3 regions of the Streptomyces sp. DSM 116795 genome follow, and region 2 is predicted to be linked to each of the others. Evidence: riboswitches for the same ligand, from Rfam matches in the RefSeq annotation. Region 2 holds a riboswitch; each other region holds the start of a gene.
The links. A riboswitch is a leader RNA that binds a small molecule or an ion and turns the genes downstream of it on or off. The one in region 2 is predicted to bind cyclic di-AMP.

Region 1 (7,259 bases), 2.7 Mb from region 2:
GCGTGACGACTCCAGCAACGTGGCGAGCGATTCGCTGCCCTTGCCGGAGAGGAACTCCTTGTTCAGGAGAAGCTTGTCCAGGCCCGCGTAGATGAACGTGGCACCGAGGAAGAGCCGGAGCGGGAGCAACGCGTACTTGGACGCTCTGGCCCGCATGCTGCCCGGGGGGCCGCTGACCGGCGCATCGCTGCCGACCGCCCTGGTCTGATCCGCCAGAGACATGACACGTCCCCTTCCGTAGTTGCCGCCTCTGCCGCATGCACGTTCGGCTTGGGCTGGAGTCGAGTCGCTACGGTACGCGGCCGTGGCCGCACGTACACCCTCTCTGAACGATCTCAGTCGCCATCCGCGGACGAACACGTCGCCGGTGAGGGCACATTCGTGACAGAAGGGTCAAACAGGCCGGGTCGCCCGTCCCCGCCCCGTCCCCGTCACGCCCTCCCGGCGTCAGCGGCCGTCAGTCGGCGACGTCGATGGGATAGCGGTTGGTCTCGACGCCCGCGGCGGTGACGACCTGGACCTCGACCCGGCCCGGTTCGACCTCGACGGGCACCGGCACGGTGAGCGTCGCGTCCGCCGGGTTGGAGAAGCCGTCTCCGGCGGGGATCAGCGGGACCGGCACGTGCACCGCCCCGACACGGACGACCATCCGGGAGAGCCGGTCCGGTTCGCCCGCGCCCGGCGGCACGAAGCCCGCGCCGCGGATCTCGATGTCGTCGCCCGTACGGATCGGTGCGTGCAGGTCGCCGATCTCGCGGGCCCGTACGACCGACAGCACCACGGGGCGGCCGCCCTCGGCGTACTTGCCCGCGAGGTACGTCGCCGCGGAGACCACGACCAGCAGCGCCAGGCTCCAGGGAAGGTCGGGCAGCTGGTCGGGCTGCCGTGCCAGGCGGACGCAGGCGAAGACGACGGCGACGCCGCTGACCAGCACGTACTGAACGTCGCAGAAGGAGCCGCGGCCGGCGTCGTCGGTGAGCAGGTCGGCGGCCCGGGGCCGTTCGGCACGCACCTTCTGCAGACGCTGGTGCTGCACCCGCACCGTGACGGTGCGGCGCACGAAGACCGCTATGGCACAGCTCAGCGCGAGCACGGTCAGCAGCTCCGCACCCCGGGAGATCTCCAGGCCTTCGATGAGCTCGCGGCGCTCCGACTGGCCGGAGCGGCCCGCCAGTTCGAAAGCGAGGACGAGGATGTCGTACACGGCGAGGAGCACCCAGGCCGCGGCCACCGTGCGTGAGGTGGAGAGCCGGTTGTCCTCGCCGATGAGCGGGGCGAGCGCGCCGCCGCGCGCCCGGTGCAGATACGCGGCGAGCGAGACGGCGCCCGCCGCGATGACGGCTGCGATCAGGGAGGCGGTGCGTCCGGCCGTCCAGCCCACGGCAAGTGCGGAGAGCAACTGCCCCACGAGCAGCACCCCGACGGCGCCCCAGACGGCGATCACGGTGTGCCGCCACAGGGCCGCCAGCCGCATCGCTCCCTCGTCGCGGGCCCGTTCGGCGACCGTACGGGCCGCCCGCGTCAACTCGTCGGAGACCCACTGGCGCGAGGCCCCGGCCGAGTGCGCGAGGGCGGCGGGAAGCCCCTTGCCGGCGGCGAGTTCGTCGCGCCGGCGGCGGAAGTCGTCCCGCGCCTGCCGGTGGCCCTCGCGTGCGCCGTGCGGACAGTCGCCGCATGTGCAGGAGGCGGAGTGGGCGCCCGAAGGGGTGCCCGCGGGGGCGGACTTCTGCAGCGGGACGGTCTCGTCGCGTTCGCCGCCTCCGCTCGTGCCGTCCCGTGCCGTGTCCACGGCCACTGTGCAACCCCGCCTTTCAAACACCGTGCGTGAAAGGCGCAATTGTGCCCTACCGGAAGGGGGCGGCGAACGGCAGGGCCGCCTTCGTCACCCGGCTGTGTGAGGCGGGGGACGGGCGGTGGACGGGCCGTACTCCGAACGCCTCGGAGAGACGGGCGAGGCGTGGACGGTTGTCCGAAATTGCTGTTCTTGAGCCGGAGTCGGGCGGTTAGCGTGCACGGAACCCAACAGCCGAGGGGACACATGGCGGCCGACGGCATCGTCGAACTGACCGAGTTCAGCCCGGACTTCGTACGCGATCCCTACCCCGTCTACGCCGCACTCCGCGCCGAGGCACCCGCGCACCACGTACGCGTGCCCGACGGGAGAGAGCTGTGGATCGTGGTCGGGCACGAGATGTGCCGCAGGGCCTTCACCGACCCCCGGCTCAGCCGGGACTGGCAGAACCACGGGGGCATCGGGCAGATCCTCAACCCCGGCCTGCCGGCGATCGGCCACATGCTGACGACGGACCCGCCGGACCACACCGGCTGCGGCGCCTGGTTGCGGGGTCGTTCACGCCGCGCCGGATCGCCGCGCTCGGACCGCGCGTCCAGCAGATCACCGACGAACTGCTCGACGCGATGCTGGAGAAGGAGGAGCGGCGTGCGGACTTGATCGCCTCCTTCGCCTTCCCGCTGCCGATGACGGTCATCTGCGAACTGCTCGGCGTACCCGAACTCGACCGCCAGACCTTCCGTGGCTGGTCCAACGCGGTGGTCGCGCCCACCAGCGCGGAGGAGGAGGCCCGCGCGTACGAGGAGATGCCGGCCTATCTCGCCGCGCTGATCGGGACGAAGCGGGAAACCCCTGGCGACGACCTGCTCAGCGCGATGATCCAGGAGGTCGACGACGGTGGCGACCGGCTCACCGGCGACGAACTCATCGGCATGTGCGTGCTGTTGCTCGTCGCCGGCCACGAGACCACGGTCAACCTCATTGGCAACGGAATGCGGGCCCTCTTCGCGCACCCGGACCAACTCGCCCGACTCCGCGCGGACTTCGGGCTGCTGGAGGGCGCCGTCGAGGAGATGCTCCGCTACGACGGCCCCGTCGAGACGTGTACCCAGCGCCTCGCCCTGGAGGACGTGGACCTGGACGGGGTGACCGTGCCCGCCGGCTCGACGGTCCTGATCGCCATGGCCGACGCCGACCGCGACCAGGAGCGCTTCGAGGACCCGCACCGCTTCGACATCGGGCGCGACGCCCGCGGCCACATCGCCTTCGGCCACGGCCTGCACTACTGCCTGGGCGCGCCGCTGGCCCGCCTGGAGGGACGGATCGCGATCCAGACGCTGCTGGAGCGGTGCCCGGACATCGCGGCGGACGCGGACGAGTCCTCGCTGCGGTGGCTGACGGGGATGCTGATGCGGGGTGTGAAGGAGCTGCCGGTGCGCTGGTGAGGCGCCACCCGGGCCCGGTGGGCCGCGCCCCGCCCCGTGACGCGGGCGGTCCCGTCGCTACGCTCCCTGGCCATGGACGTACTCATACATGTCTTCGTCGGCCTCCACATCATCGGTATCGCGGCCCTGCTGGGCGGCTTCTTCTTCCAGATGAAGGCGATGCGCGCGGAAGAGGCCCGCTTCGTGCCCGGCATGCTGCACGGCGCGTTCACCATGCTGCTGACGGGGATGGTCCTCGTCGGCCTCAACCAGGCCGACGACAGCCCGGTGAACAACATCAAGATCGGCGTGAAGCTGGCGCTGCTCGTGGTGATTCTCGGGCTCGTGTATGTGAAGAGGGACGAGGAGAAGGTGCCCTCGTCCCTCTTCGGCACGGTCGGCGCGCTGACGACAGCGAACATCTTCGTCGCCGTCCTGTGGACGTGACGGAGGGGACGAACGCCGGGCGGCCGCGGGGTCAGCCGGGGCGTACTGCCGAGTGGAAGGGCATGTTGCCGGCGGATTCGTACCGCACCTCGGCGCCCGGCTTCGGCGCGTGGATCATCTGCCCGTTGCCGGCGTAGATGCCGACGTGGCTGATGTCGTCGAAGAAGAAGATCAGATCGCCCGGCTTCATCTCCGACTTGGCGACCTTCGTGCCGACCTTGACCTGGTCCCACGTCGTACGGGGCAGGGAGATGCCGGCGGCCTTCCAGGCACCCTGGGTGAGACCTGAGCAGTCGAAGGAGCTCGGACCGGTCGCGCCCCAGACGTAGGGCTTGCCCAGCTGCTGCTTCGCGTAGCCGAGGACCTTCTCCGCCTGGGCCGTCTGCGAGCCGCCGCCCTTCCCGGCGTCGTCGCGCGCCTCTTCGGCGCGTTCGGCCGCCTTGCGGGCTTCTTCCTGCTTCTTCTTCTCGATCGCCGCCAGGCGGGCCTTCTCCTCGGCCGTCAGCTTCGAGAGCATCTTGCGCGCCTCGGCGAGCTTGTCCTGCACTTCCCGCTTGTTCTTCTTCAGCGCCTTCTGCGAGGCCTCGAGTGAGGCCAGTTCCTCGGTGGCGCTCTCGCGCTTGCTCTGCGCCGCCTTCTGCTGCTTCTCGAAGTCGGTGACGGCTTCCTTCTGACGGCCGGTCATCCGGTCCAGCATGTGCGACTGCTCGAAGAACTGCTGCGGGTCCTCGGTGAGCAGGAGGGTCGCGGTCTCCGACATGCCGCCGGTGCGGTACTGCGCGGTCGCGTAGTTGCCGAGCTCGCGGCGTGCGTCGTTGAGCTTCGCGGTCCGTTCGGCGGCCTCGTCGAGGGATCTGTCCGCCTTCTTGCGCTGGGCGTCCGTCTTCTCCTCGGCCTCGTTGTACTTCTGGGTCGAGACCTCGGCCTGCTGGTACAGCTTGTCGACCTTCTTCTTGACCTCGGAGATCGACGGCTTGCCGTCGTCCGGTGCGGCCTGCGCGCTCTGGGAGAGCAGCGAGACGGAGGCGAGCGCGGCGGTGGTGACGCCGAGGACTCCGCGCTTTGTCGAGGCGGACTTCAGTATCCGGGTGCGCGGCTTGCGATGGGACGCCAAGGCCGGCGACTCCTTCCGTGAACCGCCTACCGGGTTAGCTGACGGGTTCGGGCTGTCGGAAGGCTGCCCTACGGGTCGTGCGCGGTGCTTCTGCGGTGCGACTTCCCGATTCACCCCGGGTGCGTACGCCGTGTCGCGCGTACGCGGTGGGTCCCCGGCTCCGGCGGCGGCTCCCGGCGGATGACCGCCGGCTGGCCGCCGGATTAGGCGGAGGCGGCCCGTGCCGACGCTTTCGCCGACGATTGGTGCGGACCGCCTGGCACGGCACGGTAGCGAGATGTGGGGCGTCTGTGAAGGCCGTTAGGTGATACGTCCGATATCTGTTCGTTATCCCAGGCGGAGTTGGCCGCCTGGTGTCGCCGTGGGTGTCGGCGCGCGTGTCGGCGCGGCAATCTAGACTTCTCCGACGATGAGCAGCCTCTTCGACGACAGCTTTCTCGCCCACCTCGCACCCGTGCGCGCGCAGGACGACTCCTCCGGACACGGCGGCCCAAGTGGCCCCGAGGGGCCCCAGGATGGGCCGGGCCGCACGCCTGACGACGGCTCCGGCGGCGCCCGCGGCGGGGCCGCCGGGGGCGCGTCGGGCGGCGGCTCGTCCTCGTACCACAGGGGCGGCTCGCCTCGTACGGTCGTCGACGCGGCGGCGCTGCTGGAGGAGATGAACGAGGCGCAGCGCGCGGCCGTCGTGCACACCGGTTCGCCCCTGCTGATCGTCGCGGGTGCCGGCTCGGGCAAGACCCGCGTGCTCACTCACCGCATCGCCCATCTCCTCGCCGCACGCCGTGTGCACCCCGCGCAGATCCTCGCCATCACCTTCACCAACAAGGCGGCGGGCGAGATGCGGGAGCGCGTGGAGGAGCTGATCGGGCCGCGGGCGCAGTCGATGTGGGTGTCCACCTTCCACAGCGCGTGCGTACGCATCCTGCGCCGCGAGAGCAAGAAGCTCGGCTTCACCTCGTCCTTCTCGATCTACGACGCGGCAGACTCGAAGCGGCTGATGGCGTTGGTCTGCCGGGACCTCGACCTGGACCCGAAGCGGTATCCGCCGAAGGCGTTCAGCGCGAAGATCTCCAACCTGAAGAACGAGCTGATCGACGAGGAGGACTTCGCGGGGCAGGCCTCGGACAACTATGAGAAAACTCTCGCCGAGGCGTACACGATGTACCAGGCGCGGCTGCGTGAGGCCAACGCCCTGGACTTCGACGACATCATCATGACGACCGTCCATCTCCTCCAGGCGTTCCCGGATGTCGCCGAGCACTACCGGCGCCGCTTCCGGCACGTCCTCGTCGACGAGTACCAGGACACCAACCACGCCCAGTACCTGCTGGTTCGCGAGCTCGTCGGCACCGGCGAGGCGCCGGGCGCCGGGCAGGGCCACGAGCCGGAGGAAGGCGGCGAAGCGGAGGAAGGCGGCGAAGCGGAGGAGCGCGGTGACGCGGATGAGCGCGGCAGGCCCGCGCCGGAGCGCGCCGAGCTGTGTGTCGTAGGCGACGCCGACCAGTCCATCTACGCCTTCCGCGGCGCCACCATCCGCAACATCCTCCAATTCGAGGAGGACTATCCGGACGCCACGACGATCCTCCTCGAACAGAACTACCGCTCCACGCAGACGATCCTGAGCGCCGCCAACGCCGTCATCGAGCGGAACGAGAACCGCCGCCCGAAGAACCTGTGGACGGAGTCCGGTGCCGGCGCGCGCATCACCGGCTATGTCTCGGACACCGAGCACGACGAGGCGCAGTTCGTCGCCGACGAGATCGACCGGCTCACCGACGAGGGCGAGGCCAAGGCCGGCGACGTCGCGGTCTTCTACCGCACCAACGCCCAGTCCCGTGTCTTCGAAGAGGTCTTCATCCGCGTCGGACTTCCGTACAAGGTCGTCGGCGGCGTCCGCTTCTACGAGCGCCGCGAAGTGCGTGACGTACTGGCCTATCTGCGGGTGCTGGCCAATCCGGAGGACACGGTGCCGCTGCGCCGCATCCTCAACGTGCCCAAGCGCGGCATCGGCGACCGGGCCGAGGCGATGATCGAAGCGCTCGCGCTGCGCGAGAAGATCAGCTTCCCGCAGGCGCTTGCCCGGGTCGACGAGGCGTACGGGATGGCCGCCCGCTCGGCCAACGCGGTGCGGCGCTTCAACGTGCTCATGGAGGAGCTGCGCACGATCGTCGAGTCGGGTGCCGGGCCGGCGACCGTGCTGGAGGCGGTGCTGGAGCAGACCGGATATCTCGCGGAGCTTCAGTCCTCGACCGACCCGCAGGACGAGACCCGCGTCGAGAACCTGCAGGAACTGGCCGCCGTGGCCCTGGAGTTCGAGCAGGAGCGAGGCGAGGACGAGCCGGGCACGCTCGCCGACTTCCTGGAGCAGGTCGCCCTCGTCGCGGACTCCGACCAGATCCCGGCAGCGCCCGATGATGCCGCTGACGCGGCGGAGTCGGCGGGAGAGGAGAGCGGCGTCATCACGCTGATGACGCTGCACACG
Region 2 (7,259 bases):
CGGCACCTACCTCCACGGCTCGGCCGTGCTCGGAGGGCTCAAGCCGGCCAGTGACCTGGACGTCCTCGTCGTGTCACGGCGGCCCATGGAGGACCTGGAGCGGCGGGCGCTCCTCGCAGGGCTGCTCGGGATGTCCCCGTGCGGTGCCGAGGCCCGCCCGGTCGAACTCACCGTCGTCGTCCGGTCCGCCGTCCGTCCGTGGCGCTACCCGCCGACCGGTGACTTCCAGTACGGGGAGTGGCTCCGCGGCGAGTTCGAGGCCGGACTCGTCCCGCAGCCGGAGCCGATGCCGGATCTGGCGCTGCTGCTCACGATGGCCCTGGCGGCGGCGCACCCCCTCACCGGCCCGCCGCCCTCGCACGTCCTGGACCCCGTCCCGCACGCGGACCTCCTCCGGGCGAGCGTGGCCGGCATCCCCGGGCTCCTCGACGACCTGCACGACGACACCCGCAACGTCCTGCTGACCCTCGCCCGGATCTGGCACACACTCGCCACGGGTGACATCGCGTCCAAGGACGGGGCCGCACGGTGGGCCCTCGCCCGGCTCCCCGCGGAGCACCGGCCCGTGCTGGAGCACGCCCGGGATCTCTATCTCGGCCGCCCGTACTCCGAGGAGAGCTGGAGCGACTCGCTCAAGGCCGCGGTGCGTGCGCACGTGGAGGCGGTGCTCGCCGAGATCGCGCGGATCACCGGCACCTGAGGCTCACAGCTCCGCACCGATCCGGTCGGCCGTCTGCCGCAGCAGCGGGGCGAGTTCGGCGGCGCGGACGGAGTCGAGGCGGGTGCTGGGGGCCGCGACCGTCAGTGCCGCCACACACGTGCCGAAGCGGTCGCGGACGGCGACGCCCACGCCGTGCACGCCCGTGACGCTCTCGTCGAGATTGAGGGCGTAGCCGCGGGCGCGCGTCACGGCGAGGTCGGCGATCAGGGCGTCCACGTCGGGGAGGGTGGAGGCGGTCAGCGCGGGCAGGCCGCGCCGGTAGCGCGTGCGGGCGGCCTCGGGGGCGAGTTCGGCGAGCAGGGCCTTGCCGCCCGCCGTTCCGTACGCGGGCACGCGGTCGCCCGTGCGGGTGCCCACGCGCAGCGGGTGCGGGCCTTCGACGCCGTCGGCGAAGCGTGAGTCGGAGCCGTCGAGGACGAGGAGATTGGTCGTCTCGCCCGCCGCGTCCCGCAGTTGGACGAGGTGACCGTGCGCGACCCGCACCAGGGTGGGTTCGTCGACGGCGCCGCGGGTCAGCCCCAGCAGTACGGGGCCGAGGCGGTAACGCCTGCCGCCGGGCTCCTGTTCGACGAACCCGTGGCCGCGCAGCGTCGTCAGCAGCCGGTGCGCGGTGGAGCGGGCGACGCCCAGGTGGTCGCTGATGTCGGTGACGCGGGCGCACTGGGTCCCGCGCAGATAGACGAGCGTGCGCAGGGCGTTGTCGACGGAGCTGGCGGCGTAGGCGTCGCCTCGTCTCTCCTCGCCTCGTCGCTCCTTTTCCGTGGGCTGCTTTTTCGGCATAGCAGAAAACGTATCGCAACCTGTTCCGCCTGCCACTTCGCGAGTTTAGGTTGACCGGCGGTCCGCTCTCCCCCCCCCGCCCGGACGTCACCGCTCGGCGTCCGGGCCGCACCAACCGCTACGGAGAAACCCATGAAGGCTGCACCGGGCGACCCCTCCTCAGTCGAGTCACGTACGGACGACGCCCTCGCGGAGGGCGGCGGCTGGCGCTCCTGGCACACCCTGTGGGTGCTGCTGCTCCTGGGCTGGACGGTCAGCGCCGCGGACAGAGCGGTCACCGGGCCCGTCGTGACGTGGATGATCGACAACGGGGTGGGCTTCCTCGCCGACGCCGAGAATCCGCACGCGCTCGGCGGCCTCGTCGGCGGGCTCTTCTTCGCCGGCTACATGCTCACCCAGTTCCCAGGCGGCTATCTCGGGGACCGGTACGGGCACCGCACCCTCATCGTCGTCAGCCTGCTGTGGGCCGGTGTGGCCACCGTGCTGACGGGTTTCATCGGCGGACTCGTCGCGTTCATCGTCGTGCGCGTGGTCACGGGTCTCGGCGAGGGCGCCTTCTACTCCAACGACCGCAGCCTGATCACCGCCACCACCCCCGAGCGTCAGCGGGCCTTGGGCATGGGCGTGGTCATCACAGGTCTCGCCCTCGGCATCACCGTCGCGATCGTCTTCACGCCCGGACTCGTCGAATTCGGCAAGGTCTTCCTCGCGCACATCGAGGCCTGGCGGATGGTCTTCTGGGTGCTCGGCGCCGGGACCGTCGTGGTGGGTGTCGTCGTCGCCTTCTGGTTCCGAGCCCATCTGACCATCTCCGGGCTGAGCCGGGCGACGCTGCATCTGAGTGCCTACTCGGCCGTCTCGCTCGCCCTGATCATGGGCGTGTACTGGCTGGGCACCGGCATCGGCCTGTCCGAGCTGTGGATCGCGCTGCTCGAAGTCGCCCTCGCCGTCGGTCTGGTGATCTTCGCGCTGGTGCGCAAGGGCGAGGAAGTCGGCCCCGTGATCAAGAACCGCGATCTGTTCCTGGTCCACCTCGTCTACATCGCGATCCTGTGGAACCTCTGGTTCTTCAGCTTCTGGTCGGTCTCCATCGTGGCCGGAGCGGCGGACTCCTCGTTCATGAACGCCGCTCTCACCGCGGCCTTCAACGCCGGCGCGGGCATCCTCGGCTTCCCGGCCGGCGGCTGGATCTCGGACCACGGGCTGAAGCGCGGCTGGGGCCGCAAGGAGATGATGCTGACCTTCACGGGAGCGCAGGCCGTACTCACCATCGCGTTCGCCTGGTACCTCAGCGCCGCCGCCAAACCGTCCCTGTGGGTCATGGGCCTGCTGCTGTTCTTCGCGAGCCTCTTCTTCAACGCCCTGCAGCCCGTGGGGCACGCCCTGACCGCCGAGATCGCCCCGGCACACCTGCGGGGCTCGGCGTTCGGGATGCAGAACCTCATCGGCGAGACGGGCGCTGTGCTCTCTCCCGCGATCAGCGGTGTGCTGCGGGACAGCACGGGAGGCTGGGAGGCGGCCGTATGGCTCGACACGGCGCTGGTCGTCGCCGGCTTCTTCGTCCTGATGCAGGTACGCCACCGCTCGCCGGCCGCCGCCACCACCTAGGAGCGATGGCACGACCCGCCTGACCCTGACGTTCCCTCATCACCTGCCACCCGGCCGCCGGCCACGGGCCGGTCCCGCTCAACACCCGCAACAGGAGCTCCACTTCCATGCCCACCGTCCGCGAGGCGGCGCTCGACGTGATGCGCCGGCACGACCTGACCACCGTGTTCGCCAATCCGGGCTCGACGGAGGTGCCCTTCCTCGCCGGCCTTCCCGACGACATCCGCTTCGTGCTCGCGCTGCACGAGGGCTCCGTCGTGGGGGCCGCCACCGGCTACGCCCTCGCGCGCGAAGCGCCCGCGCTCGCGCTGCTGCACACCACCGCGGGCCTCGGGAACGCGGTGGGGGCGCTGTCCACGGCACGGGTCAACCGGGCGCCGCTCGTCGTGATCGTCGGGCAGCAGGACCGCCGGCACCTCGTCCAGGAGCCGTTCCTCGCGGGTCGGCTGGAACAGCTCGCGGGTGACTATCCCGTACGGACGGAGACGCCGCCGCGCGCGCAGGACGTGCCCGGAGCGATCGCCCGGGCCGCGCACGCCGCCCGTACGATGCGCGGTCCCGCCCTGGTCGTCGTGCCGATGGACGACTGGGCGCAGCCCGCCGAGGAGCTGCCGCTGCCGGCTCCCGCGGAGTTGCGCCTTCCGGCCGCCGCGGACGCCGGCGACGTGCGTGAGGTGGCCGGGCTGCTGGACGAGGCTGCCGCGCCCGCCCTGGTCGTCGGCGCCGGCGCGGACCACCCCGTCACCTGGGAGGCGCTGACGCTCCTCGCGGAGCGCCTCGGCTGCCCCGTGTGGCAGGAGTCCTTCGGCGCACGGGCGGGCTTCCCGCAGGACCATCCGCTCTTCGCCGGGCATCTGCCGGCCGACCGTACGCGGCTGCGCGAGACGCTCGGTCCGTACGACCTGGTGCTGAGCGTGGGGGCTCCCGTCTTCCGCCAGTATCCGTACGAGGAAGGGCCGTTGGTGCGGGCAGGCACACGGCTCGCCGTCGTCACGGACGACCCGGCGGAGGCGCACCGGGCCCCGGTGGAGCTCGCCGTGGTGGCCGCACTGCCGGCGTTCTGCACGGCGCTCGCCGAGACGGCGGGCAAGACGGTGAACAGTACGGCGCGCAAGGCGGAGCACGGGCCGGAGTACGGGCCGCCCGGCGGGACGCCCGGCGGGCGGCCCGCACCGCCGCCGCCTCCCGGGGAGGGCGAGCCGCTGCGCGCCGCGCACGTACTGGCGGAGCTGGCGCGACGGCTGCCCGCGGAGACGGTGCTCGTGGAGGAGACCCCGTCCAGTCGCCCCGATCTGCACGCCCTCGTGCCCGCCCGGCGTCCGCTGGGGTTCCTCAGCGCGGCGATGGGCGCGCTCGGCTTCGCGCTCCCGGCCGCGATCGGCGTACGGATGGGAGCGCCGGAGCGTCCGGTGGTGGCGGTCGTCGGCGACGGGTCGTCGCTTTATCAGATACAGGCCCTTTGGACGGCTGTGCGCTACCGGGTGGGCGTCGTCTTCATCGTTCTCGCCAACGGCCGTTACGCGATCATGGACCGGCTCGCGGACAGACACCAAGACACCGCGCCATGGCCCGACTTCGAGGAGGTCAGCGTTTCCGGAATGGCGAAGGCTCTGGGTTGTTCCGCGCGCCGCGTGAGCGGACATGCCGAACTGCTCGCGGAATTGGACACGCTGCTGCCCGAACTCCCCGACAGCACACGGCCGCTGGTTCTCGAAGTGACGGTGGAGGCCGACGAGACCTTCCAGCCCTGATAAGGGCGTGCGCCGCCGCGCTGGAATGAGGTGGAATGCCGATGGCGGCCGCCCGCCGGATTTCTCCGGCGAACAGGCCGCCATCGTGCCGCGAAATGCGCCGGATTCCCATTCGTGGATTCACGGATCGGCGAACCGGTCCCCGGATCGCACCGCGCATGTGCCGAGTTGAGTTTTCCGGTCCGGCAGGGTCAGGTCTGCCGGACCGGTCCGTCAGTACGGTCCGTTGACGTTGTCGATGGACCCGTACCTGTCCGCCGCGTAGTTGCAGGCGGCCACGAGGTTCGCGACGGGGTCGGTCATGCTGTCGGCCGTGCCCTCGACGTGGTAGGCGTCGAAGGTCGGCTTGATGGTCTGCAGCAGACCCTTGGACGGGGTGCCCTTCGCGGCATTGCTGTCCCAGTTGTTGACGGCGTTCGGGTTGCCGCCGGACTCCCGGATGACGTTGCGCTTGATGCCGTCGTGCGAGCCGGGGATGCCCTTGGACTTCATGATGTCCAGGGCCTCCTGGATCCATCCGTCGAGGTTGTTCCCGTGCTTCGAGCCTGACTTGTGCACACCGCCGGCCTGTGGCGCCTGGCTGCCCTGCGGCTCCGAACCCTGCTGCTGGTCCGAGCCCGAACCGCCGCCGGACAGGCTGAGCTTCTGGCCGGGCCGGATCAGGTCCGGGTCGGAGCCGACGGTCTCGCGGTTGGCGTCGTACAGCTTGTGCCAGCCGCCCTCGGTGTCGTTCTCGCGGGCGATCGCGCTGAGGGTGTCGCCGGTCTCGACGGTGTACTTCTCGTCGCTCTTCTTGGAGCCGTCGTCCTTCTTCTTGGACGAGTCCGCCTTCTTCGACGAGTCCCCGGCAGCGGGCTTCGCCTGCTTTCCGGATCCGGCGGAGAGGTCCGGAGCGGCGCTGTCGCCGGCCAGGCCGGCCTTCGCCCCGCAGGACGGCCAGGCCCCTGCGCCCTGGCTGTCGAGCACCTTCTCGGCGACGCGGATCTGCTCTTCCTTGGTGGCCTGGTCGGCGCGCTCGGCGTACTCGGTGCCGCCGTTGGCGGCCCAGGTGCTCTGGCTGAACTGGAGGCCGCCGTAGTAGCCGTTGCCGGAGTTTATGGACCAGTTGCCCGTGGACTCGCACTGGGCGACCTTGTCCCAGGTGTCGACGGAGGCAGCGTGCGCGGTGCCCGTACCGATGAACGGAAGGGCGATGCCCGCACCGCCCGCGGTAATGGCGATGGACGTGACTCTGCGCGAGATACGACGATTGGAGTGACGACGGTGTCGACCGCGTCCGGACATAGGGCAGTTCCTCTCCTGCGCCTGCGAGGTGAGCTGTCGGATTCGGGCTGGAGTGGCCCGGCCGCAGCGAATGCGAGGGGGCATTCGGTGCGGCTTCACCCCTAGCCGTGCGTTCCTCGGGTGCGAAACGCGCGGCGCTTACCTGGGTCCCCCGCTCCTGCCGGGCTGGGATTGCGTGTTTTCCGCGGACCGGGCGGCAGGATTCGGCGTTCCCGGCAGCGGACCACCGCACGGGAGACGCGGTGGTGATGCACGTTAAGCAGAAGAAATTCATCACCACAAGAAAGGCGCAGAACCCGGATAAGGCGAAGATCGCGAAAATTGGCATGTACGGGTTAATGATTGCTCTTCCATTCGCCTTGCCGTGCAAGGGAATTGAGTCGAGCCGGATGTGGGCGCCGTGTGGAATGTGACCCGTGTCACGGCATTTCTGTGGTGCGAATCACGTGTTCTCGCGGATTTCCCCGGGGGCCGCGCCGCCCGCTTCCCGCCGCTGCGGATACACGCGGTGGTAGCGCCGCTCCGGACGGCCCGTCGTGCCGTACCGGAGGGTGACGCGTGCGGTCCCGAGCGAGACGAAGTGCTCCAGGTAACGGCGGGCGCTCACCCGGGACAGGCCGCTGCGCTCGGCGCACTCGGAGGCGGACAGACCCGCCGGGCCGTGCTCCGCTTCGAGCGTGGCGCGCACCAGGCCGGACGTCTGCTCGGTGAGGCCCTTGGGCAGCCGCGCCGGGGTGCCGGGGCCGGACGGCCTCGCGTGCGGGTGGGGCGCGGCGGAACCCGCCTCGCCCGGGGCGCCGGTGCCGGTGTCGTCCGCCGCTCCGCCCGCGACGGCCGGATCGGCGAACAGCCGGTCCACGTCGCCCTGTTCGGGCGCCTGGAGCGCGGCCAGCGCCTCGCGGTGCTCCGCGTACCGGCTCAGCCGCTCCTTCAGCAGCTCACCCTCGAACGGCTTGATGATGTACTGCACGGCGCCGCCGCGCTGCGCGCCCCGTACCGTCTCGGCGTCCCGGGCCGCGGTGACGACCAGCACGTCCGGGCCCTCCTCGGGCGCCGCGGTGCCGCGCAGCTCACGCAGGACCTCGAGGCCCGGCAGGTCCGGCAGGTACATGTCC
Region 3 (7,259 bases), 1.5 Mb from region 2:
AGTGTGCCCGCGTTCTACGGGGCCGAGTTGCGCTGGAAGCGGGAGAACGCCGGGCTCACGTTGCAGGAGTTGGCGGAGGGCTGCTTCTACAGCGTCGCGTTTCTGAGCCAGATCGAGATGGGTGAGCGTCGGATGCCCCTCGATTTCGCCCGTCACGCCGATCAACTGCTCGATACCGACGGCTTCTTCGAGCGCCGTTGTGACGATGCGCGAAAAGCACGGCAGAACGGTCACGCCGCGTACTTCGCCGACGTGGTCGAGCAGGAGAAGCGGGCCCGTGCGATCGAGGAATGGGCGCCGACTCTGATTCCCGGGCTGCTGCAGACCGATGCGTACGCGCGTGCCGTCGTACGGGCGCAGTACCCGCTCGACCTGGGCGAGGACGTCGACAAGAAGGTGAGCGCGCGGCTGGAGCGCGCCGCCGTCTTCGACGACCCGAGGACGCCCGAATACTGGGTGATTCTGCACGAGTTGCTACTACGGCAGCCGATCATGGGATCGGACGCCATGGCCGAGCAGTTGGAGCACATCGCCGCGATGGCCCGTCGCGGGCGGATCATTACGCAGGTGCTGCCGCTGAATGCCGGTGCGCACCCGTTCATGGTCGGATCGGTCATGTTGACGACCTTCGATGATGCTCCGCCGATGGCCTATACGGAGTCGCTGCACAGCGGGCAACCGATCGATGACTTGGCGCTCGTGAAGAAGTACACCAAGTCGTACGATCTGCTGAGGGCCGCCGCATCACCGCCCAGGGCGTCCCTCACGATGATCGAGTCTGCTGCAGAGGACTACAGAAATGACGACTCGCGTTGATCTGAGCGGTGCCGAGTGGCACAAGAGCACTTACAGCAACGGGGATGGCGGCAATTGCGTCGAGGTCGCCTCCGGGCTGCCCGGCCTCGCGCCCGTGCGGGACAGCAAGCGGGCCGAAGCCGATGGCCCGGTGCTCGTTTTCCCAGCTGAAAGCTGGGACGCCTTCCTGACCGGGACGAAGAACCGCCACGTCTGAGACTGCGACATAGGGGAAACGGAATGACCACCCGCGTTGACTCGAGCGGTGCGACTTGGCACAAGAGCAGCTACAGCAACGGGAGCGGCGGCGACTGCGTCGAGGTCGCCGCCGGTCTGCCCGGCCTCGCACCAGTGCGGGACAGCAAGCGGGCCGGCGGTGACCAGGCCGTAGTGGTCTTCCCCGCCGGCGGGTGGGATGCCTTCGTCCGTGCAGTGAAGAGCGGGCGTATCTGAGACGTACGTACGGAAGGGACAGGCCGAGGACTCGTGGACGAAGAACTGCTCGCGCTGCTCGCGGAGCACAAGTTGGGCGTGCTGGTGACGCTGAAGCGGGACGGGCGGCCGCAGTTGTCGAACGTCAACTACACCTACGACTCGGCCCGTCGGCTCATCCGGATCTCCGTCACCGCCGACCGCGCCAAGACGCGCAATCTGCTGCACGATCCGCGCGCCAGCTTCCACGTACGGAGCGAGGACGGCTGGGCCTGGACCGTCGCCGAGGGCGACGCTGAGCTGACGCCGGTCGCCGCCGACCCGCAGGACGAGACGGTCGAGGAGCTGATCGACGTCTTCCGTGCGATCCAGGGCGAGCATCCCGACTGGGACGAGTACAGGGCGGCGATGGTCGCCGACCGGCGCCTGGTCGTACGGCTCGGCGTCCAGCACGCGTACGGGCAGCCGCAGCGCTGAGTACCGATTCGGAGTGACTCCGGGAAACGGCCTGGGCCTGCTATTCAACTTTGACTAGAGTGCTGGGTATGAGCGCGAAAGTGATCCCGATCCTGCCCTGCCAGACCATTCAGCCCGTCCTGGACTTCTACACCGCCCTCGGGTTCGAGGTGACCTTCCAGCAGAAGAGCCCGAATCCCTTCGCGGTCGTGGAGCGAGACGGCATCGAGCTCCAGTTCTTCGGCATGAAGAAGTACGAGCCCACCGAGTCGTTCAGCACCTGCTACGTACTCACCGACGAAGTGGACACGCTGCACGAGGAGTTCCGCGCCGGGCTCAAGGCCGCGTACGGGCGGATCCCGACCCGCGGGCTGCCGCGCATAGGGCCGTTGCGGGACATGTCGTACGGCGTGCGGCAGTTCCTCATGTCGGACCCGGGCGGCAACTGCATCCGCATCGGGAAGAAGACGAGCGAGGACCAGCACCACCGGCCGGCACCCAAGGAGACCTTCGCGCGCGCTCTGCACAACGCGGCGCTCTTCGCGGACTCGCGAGAGGATCCGCTGGGCGCGGCGAAGATAATCGACAGGGTGCTGCGGCTGGAGGACGAACGGCCCACGCCCGTCCAGCTTCTGCGGCTGCTGGTGCTGCGAGCGGACGTCGCGGGGCGGCTCGGCGACGACGCCACGTCGGTGCGTCTGCTGGAAGAAGCCGCCGCGGTCCAACTCCCGTACGACGAACAGGAGTCGGTCCGCGACGACCTGGCGCGGCTCGCGGAGCTTCGGGGCTAGTCTCTGTCCCGGCCGGGTCATGTGACGGTTCAGGCCTGCTGTCCGCCGCACTGCGCGATCGCGTGCCGTCGTCACCGGAATCGACGCCGGCCCGGCAACCATCCCGGTCAGAGCACTAGCGTCCTCTCGGGCGGTAGATCCGTCCGAAGCTGCGCGGGCTGTCCTCATAGATCTCGACCAGCTCCCAGTCGATCCGGCGCCCACCGGGAACGTCGAAGATGCGGACACCGTCGCCGAGAAACACCGGGGCGACGAAGACCTGCAACTCGTCAACGAGGTCGTGCTCGAGTGCCTGCCGGGCGATGTCGGCACTGATGATCTGCACGTCCCTGTCGCCGGCGATCTCCTGAGCGCGACGAATCGCCTCCACCACGTCACAATTCAACGGGACGACAGCAGAATCATCGGCGAGCTCCGCTGGGCGGTGAGTCAAAATGAACTCGGTCCCCGACCACGCGCCGCCGTAGGCCTGTGAGGTCGTCTCGTCCCGCTCGTCCTGCTGGGCCTTCGCCGCGTCGTAGCCGGCCCGGCCGGAGATGATTACCGCGACATCGCCCGCCATCCTCTCCGTGGTGCCCTCGGCCAGCGGTTCCGCTGTGGACATCCAGCTCATGTCGTGCCCCGGCCCGGCGATGAAGCCGTCGATCGAGCACGTGAACCCCCAAGCCACCTTGCCCATGTCTCCTCCTTGCCGGTCGATGCGTCGCGACCCTGGCTCCGATTGTCCACGTGATCATCCCGACTGGTCGGCCCGGTGTGCGCCGGCGTCGCGGCGGAAAGCCCGGAGCTCAACGACTTCGGCATGACGGCCGAGCCCACACGGCAGTACGTCTGGCCGTGGGACGCGACCACCGGCCCGCGTTGGGACACCAGCCCCTGAACGCCGGCCGGCGGGCCGCCCCTCGTGTGCGGGCAGACCCGCCGCGCTCACTCCTCCCAGACCGGCACGAGGGGCAGGCCGCGGGTGGCACGCTCGTGGTCGACGGCGCGTTGGAGCAGCTCCGTCTTCAGGTCGATCACCGGCTTGGCGGCCACGCCAGGGCGTCCTCACGCCGACGCGTCCGTCAGAAGTTTCGCCTCCTCCGCCGTCAACTGGACGTCGGCGAGGGCCAGTAGCGGCGTGAGCTGATCCAGCGAGCGGGCGCTCGCGATCGGCGAGGTGACCGTGGGGCGGGTCAGCAGCCAGGCGAGGGCGATGGTCGCCGGGGCGGCGCCTCGGGTGCCGGAGATCTGGTCGAGGGCGGCGAGCACGCGGCGGCCGCGTTCCGTCTCCAGGTACTTGGACGCCCGCTCGGCGCGGGGGCTCTCCGCGGTACGGTCCTGACGGTACTTGCCGGTGAGGAAGCCCATGGCCAGCGCGAAGTACGGCATGACCGCGAGCCCGTGCCGATCGGCGACCTGAGCGAGGGGACCTTCGTAGGTGTCGCGCGAGACGAGGTTGTAGTGCGGCTGGAGCGCGGCGTACGAAGCGGTGCCGGCGCCGGCGCCCGCGCTGAAGGCGAGGGAGGCTTCGAGCCGTTCCGGTGAGATGTTGGACGCGCCGATCTCGCGGACCTTTCCGGCCCGTACGAGCTCGTCGAGCGCGGTGATGATCTCGGAGACCTCCACGGACTCGTCGTCGAAGTGCGTGTAGTAGAGGTCGATGCGGTCGGTGCGCAGGCGGCGCAGCGAATCGTCGGCGGCGGCCCTGATGTTGGCGGCGGAGAGACCCTTGCGGTCGGGGTGTGCGCCGGCCTTCGTCGCGATGACGAGGTCGTCCCGATTGCCGCGCGCCGCCATCCAGTTGCCGATGACCACCTCGGAGTCCATGCCGCCTTCGACGCCGTGGCGGGCGCCCGAGTAGGCGTCGGCGGTGTCGATGAAGTTGCCGCCCGCCGCGGTGTAGGCGTCGAGGACTTCGAAGGAGACGGATTCGCCGGCCGTCCAGCCGAAGACGTTGCCGCCGAGGCAGAGTGGCGACACGGAGAGCCGGCCGAGGGGGCGGCGCGAGGCGGGCCCGCCGGTCGCCGGGGCTGTCGAAGGCGTCGAGGACTTCGCGGCCGTCGAGGCAGTCGCGTCAGGGGAATTGGGATCGGACATGGCACCGACCGTAGCGTCCCGTGCCGGGCACCGGCTCGGAACAAAGACCGACGGCCCTGGTGTCGGGGGGTGGTCCACCAGGGCCGCCGGAGCATGGGAGGGCAGGGCCGTACTCGTGAAGGAGAGGGGCCCCCGTCCGCCGCCGCCTCGTCCCCTCCTTGTATGCGCCGAGGGGCGTGGGCGAGTTGTGCGTGGTCCAACGCACCTCGACGGTGCGAGGCGGCGGCGGCGCGATAGGTCATCGCGTCGGGCAGTCGTGCGCCTGTGCAGATGTTGGGAGAACAGCGGTGCGCCCGGGGAGAGGCGGATGTGCCGCTGTGGGTACGAGCACAGCCCTGTACGGAACTGCGGCTACAGGCACATGTACTTGTACTCGTACTTGTGGAGGTGCTCTGGCGGAGGCTTCAACTCCGCGCCGCCGAAGCGGTGTTGTCGGGGAGGGTGAAGGGGTGGCGTGGTGCGCGAGGGGCGGCCGGCGGACGGCCGCCCTTCCTGCAGCGGCGTCGTCAGGGAGTGAGGCCCTTGCCGCGCAGCCATGCCAGCGGGTCGATCGCGGGGCCGCCGCCGCCCGGGTGGACCTCCAGGTGCAGGTGGGCACCTGTGACGTTCCCGGTGGAGCCGACGCGGCCGATGGTCTCGCCCGTACGGACCTTCTGGCCCGCCGAGACGTTCATGGACGACTGGTGAGCGAACCAGAGTTCGGTACCGTCGTTCAGCTGCAGGATCGTGCGGTATCCGTACGATCCCGCCCAGCCGGCCTCCTTGACCGTGCCGGAGCCGATCGCCTTGATGGGCGTGCCGGAGGAGGCGGCGAAGTCCGTGCCCGTGTGGCCGTTGGACCACAGGCCGCCGGACTCCCCGAAGCCGGAGGTGAGTTGGTAGCCCGAGACCGGAAGCTTGAAGCTCTTGGCGAGCTTGGCCAGGCGCGCTTCCTCGGCCTTCTGGCGCTCCGCGGCCTCGGCCTTGTTCTGCGCCTTGGCGGCCTTCGCCTTCGCCGCTCCCGCTGCCTTGTCGATGGCGGCGTTGCGTGCGGAGGCCTCGGCCTGCGACTGCTGCTGCTGTGCCTGTTCGAGGATGCGGGAACGGAGCGCCTCGCCCGCGTCCGTACGGCCGGCCTGGGTGTCGCTCTCGGTCAGGGCCGCCTGCGTGAGGGGCTGACCGGCGACGGTGTCCTCGGAGCCGCCGGAGAGAAGCTTGACGCCGGGCAGGTCCTTGGCCTTGTCGGCCGCGGCGGCCACGTCCGGCATGGAGATGGAGGCCGACGGCTTCTCCTGCGCGGTGGCCATGCCGCCCGCGCCGACGGCCGCGATCATGCCGACGCCGAGGACGGCGCCGCTGCGGGCCATGCTGCCGCCGCGCTGCTTGGCGAGCTTGTGACGCCCGCGTACGGGGCGCACGGACTCCTCGGTCGGGTTCCACTCCTCGAAGGGAGGGTCGCCGGGGAGGGGGACGAAGGAGCCGGGGACGGGCGGCACTTCGCCGTCGCCGAACTCGTAGGTGCCGAACTCCGGGGACTCGTAGCCGGATGGCTCGTAGCCGGCCGAGTCGTAGGGGGACGCTTCGTAGCGGGATGCTTCGTAGGCGGGCGTCTCGTAGCCAGGTGCCTCGAAGCCAGGTGCCTCGAACTCCTGCGTCGCATAAGCCCCGTCGGTTCCGAAGCCGTACGTGCCGTCCGTGCCGTACGACCCGGTCAGCTGCGAGCCGTACCCGTCGAAACCGCCGTACTGGCCGGCCTGCTCGTACGACCCGTACGAGCCGAAGTGGCCGAACTGCTGTTGCGCGCCGTCGTTGCCGTAGGAGCCGTAGTCGCCGTATCTGCCGGACTCTTCGTCGTCGAGGTACGGGTCGTACGTGCCCTCGGGGGCATGCCTGTTGGACGCCACGGGGGCGTTCTCCTTTCCTTCCTTCTCGCCTACCGGGTTAGCTGACGGGTTCGGAGCAGGAAGGTCTCCTACGAACTGCCCGCCCGTGGGCGGAACTTGTCCGATTCACCCCATCCCCACCGGACTGGCCGGCAGGGGGTGGTTCCCCGGTTCCCTTGGTGCAGCGATATCGAGTTGTGGCTCGGGGTGGTGCACTTTCAGGATTCGGCGACGGCGCACGGAGCCGTCTCTCGTGACGGCAGTGACGACCGCGCTGCGTTATGGAACGTTAATAGAGCGGCGGTCGGGATTCCAAGCGGTTCCGGCGAGATTTGTAGCTGCGTGAGCTCCATCTTCCGGGACAGTCAGGGTCAATTGGGACACCCGGTCACTCTGCATGGTGCGGGGGATCGCTGTGGGTGACCGGTGAATCCCATGGATCCGACGTGAAGGGCCGTCAGTCCGCCGGGGTTCTCCGTTGCAGGGCCAGCAACGCCATGTCGTCCGCCGTCCCGCCGCCCGTATGCGTGTGTACGTCCACCAGGACGGCGTCGAGCAGCGCCTCGGGGTCCTCGAAGGAGCGGCCCGCCAGCGCCTTGTCCGGCTCGAAGAATGCGCCGTCGCTGTCCCGGGCCTCGGACAGACCGTCCGTGTAGAGGAGGAGCTGGCTCCCGTACGGGAAGGGGACCTCCTCGGCGCGGTCCGGCCACCGGCCCAGCTCCGGCTGCCCGAGGGGCAGGGCCGCCACGGCGGGGTCGAGGAAGCGGCACCGGCCTTCGGAGACCAGCAGCGGCGGCGGGTGACCGCGGTTGACGATGCGCAGCCGCTCCGGATTCGCCGCCGG

Region 1: linked by a shared signal. The riboswitch ahead of ACSMXX_RS11465 (C40 family peptidase) and the one ahead of ACSMXX_RS23410 (transglycosylase family protein) in region 2 are both predicted to bind cyclic di-AMP.
Region 3: linked by a shared signal. The riboswitch ahead of ACSMXX_RS17110 (M23 family metallopeptidase) and the one ahead of ACSMXX_RS23410 (transglycosylase family protein) in region 2 are both predicted to bind cyclic di-AMP.

Annotation. Positions count from the first base shown of each region.
Region 1 covers NZ_CM147707.1:2,704,438-2,711,696, reverse strand. Annotated here, with positions in the region: gene ACSMXX_RS11485 (DoxX family membrane protein) at 1-222, opposite strand, end outside; gene ACSMXX_RS11480 (hypothetical protein) at 458-1,732, opposite strand; partial or broken gene ACSMXX_RS11475 (cytochrome P450 family protein) at 2,039-3,237, shown strand; gene ACSMXX_RS11470 (hypothetical protein) at 3,310-3,663, shown strand; gene ACSMXX_RS11465 (C40 family peptidase) at 3,695-4,777, opposite strand; cyclic di-AMP (ydaO/yuaA leader) riboswitch at 4,786-4,966, opposite strand; gene pcrA (DNA helicase PcrA) at 5,187-7,259, shown strand, end outside.
Region 2 covers NZ_CM147707.1:5,429,709-5,436,967, forward strand. Annotated here, with positions in the region: gene ACSMXX_RS23390 (aminoglycoside adenylyltransferase family protein) at 1-700, shown strand, start outside; gene ACSMXX_RS23395 (IclR family transcriptional regulator) at 704-1,501, opposite strand; gene ACSMXX_RS23400 (MFS transporter) at 1,634-3,109, shown strand; gene ACSMXX_RS23405 (thiamine pyrophosphate-dependent enzyme) at 3,217-4,860, shown strand; gene ACSMXX_RS23410 (transglycosylase family protein) at 5,074-6,144, opposite strand; cyclic di-AMP (ydaO/yuaA leader) riboswitch at 6,150-6,330, opposite strand; gene ACSMXX_RS23415 (response regulator transcription factor) at 6,587-7,259, opposite strand, start outside.
Region 3 covers NZ_CM147707.1:3,958,495-3,965,753, reverse strand. Annotated here, with positions in the region: gene ACSMXX_RS17145 (helix-turn-helix domain-containing protein) at 1-816, shown strand, start outside; gene ACSMXX_RS17140 (DUF397 domain-containing protein) at 800-1,012, shown strand; gene ACSMXX_RS17135 (DUF397 domain-containing protein) at 1,036-1,248, shown strand; gene ACSMXX_RS17130 (PPOX class F420-dependent oxidoreductase) at 1,282-1,704, shown strand; gene ACSMXX_RS17125 (bleomycin resistance protein) at 1,773-2,474, shown strand; gene ACSMXX_RS17120 (dihydrofolate reductase family protein) at 2,590-3,153, opposite strand; gene ACSMXX_RS17115 (aldo/keto reductase) at 3,522-4,553, opposite strand; gene ACSMXX_RS17110 (M23 family metallopeptidase) at 5,060-6,028, opposite strand; cyclic di-AMP (ydaO/yuaA leader) riboswitch at 6,448-6,612, opposite strand; gene ACSMXX_RS17105 (PP2C family protein-serine/threonine phosphatase) at 6,873-7,259, opposite strand, start outside.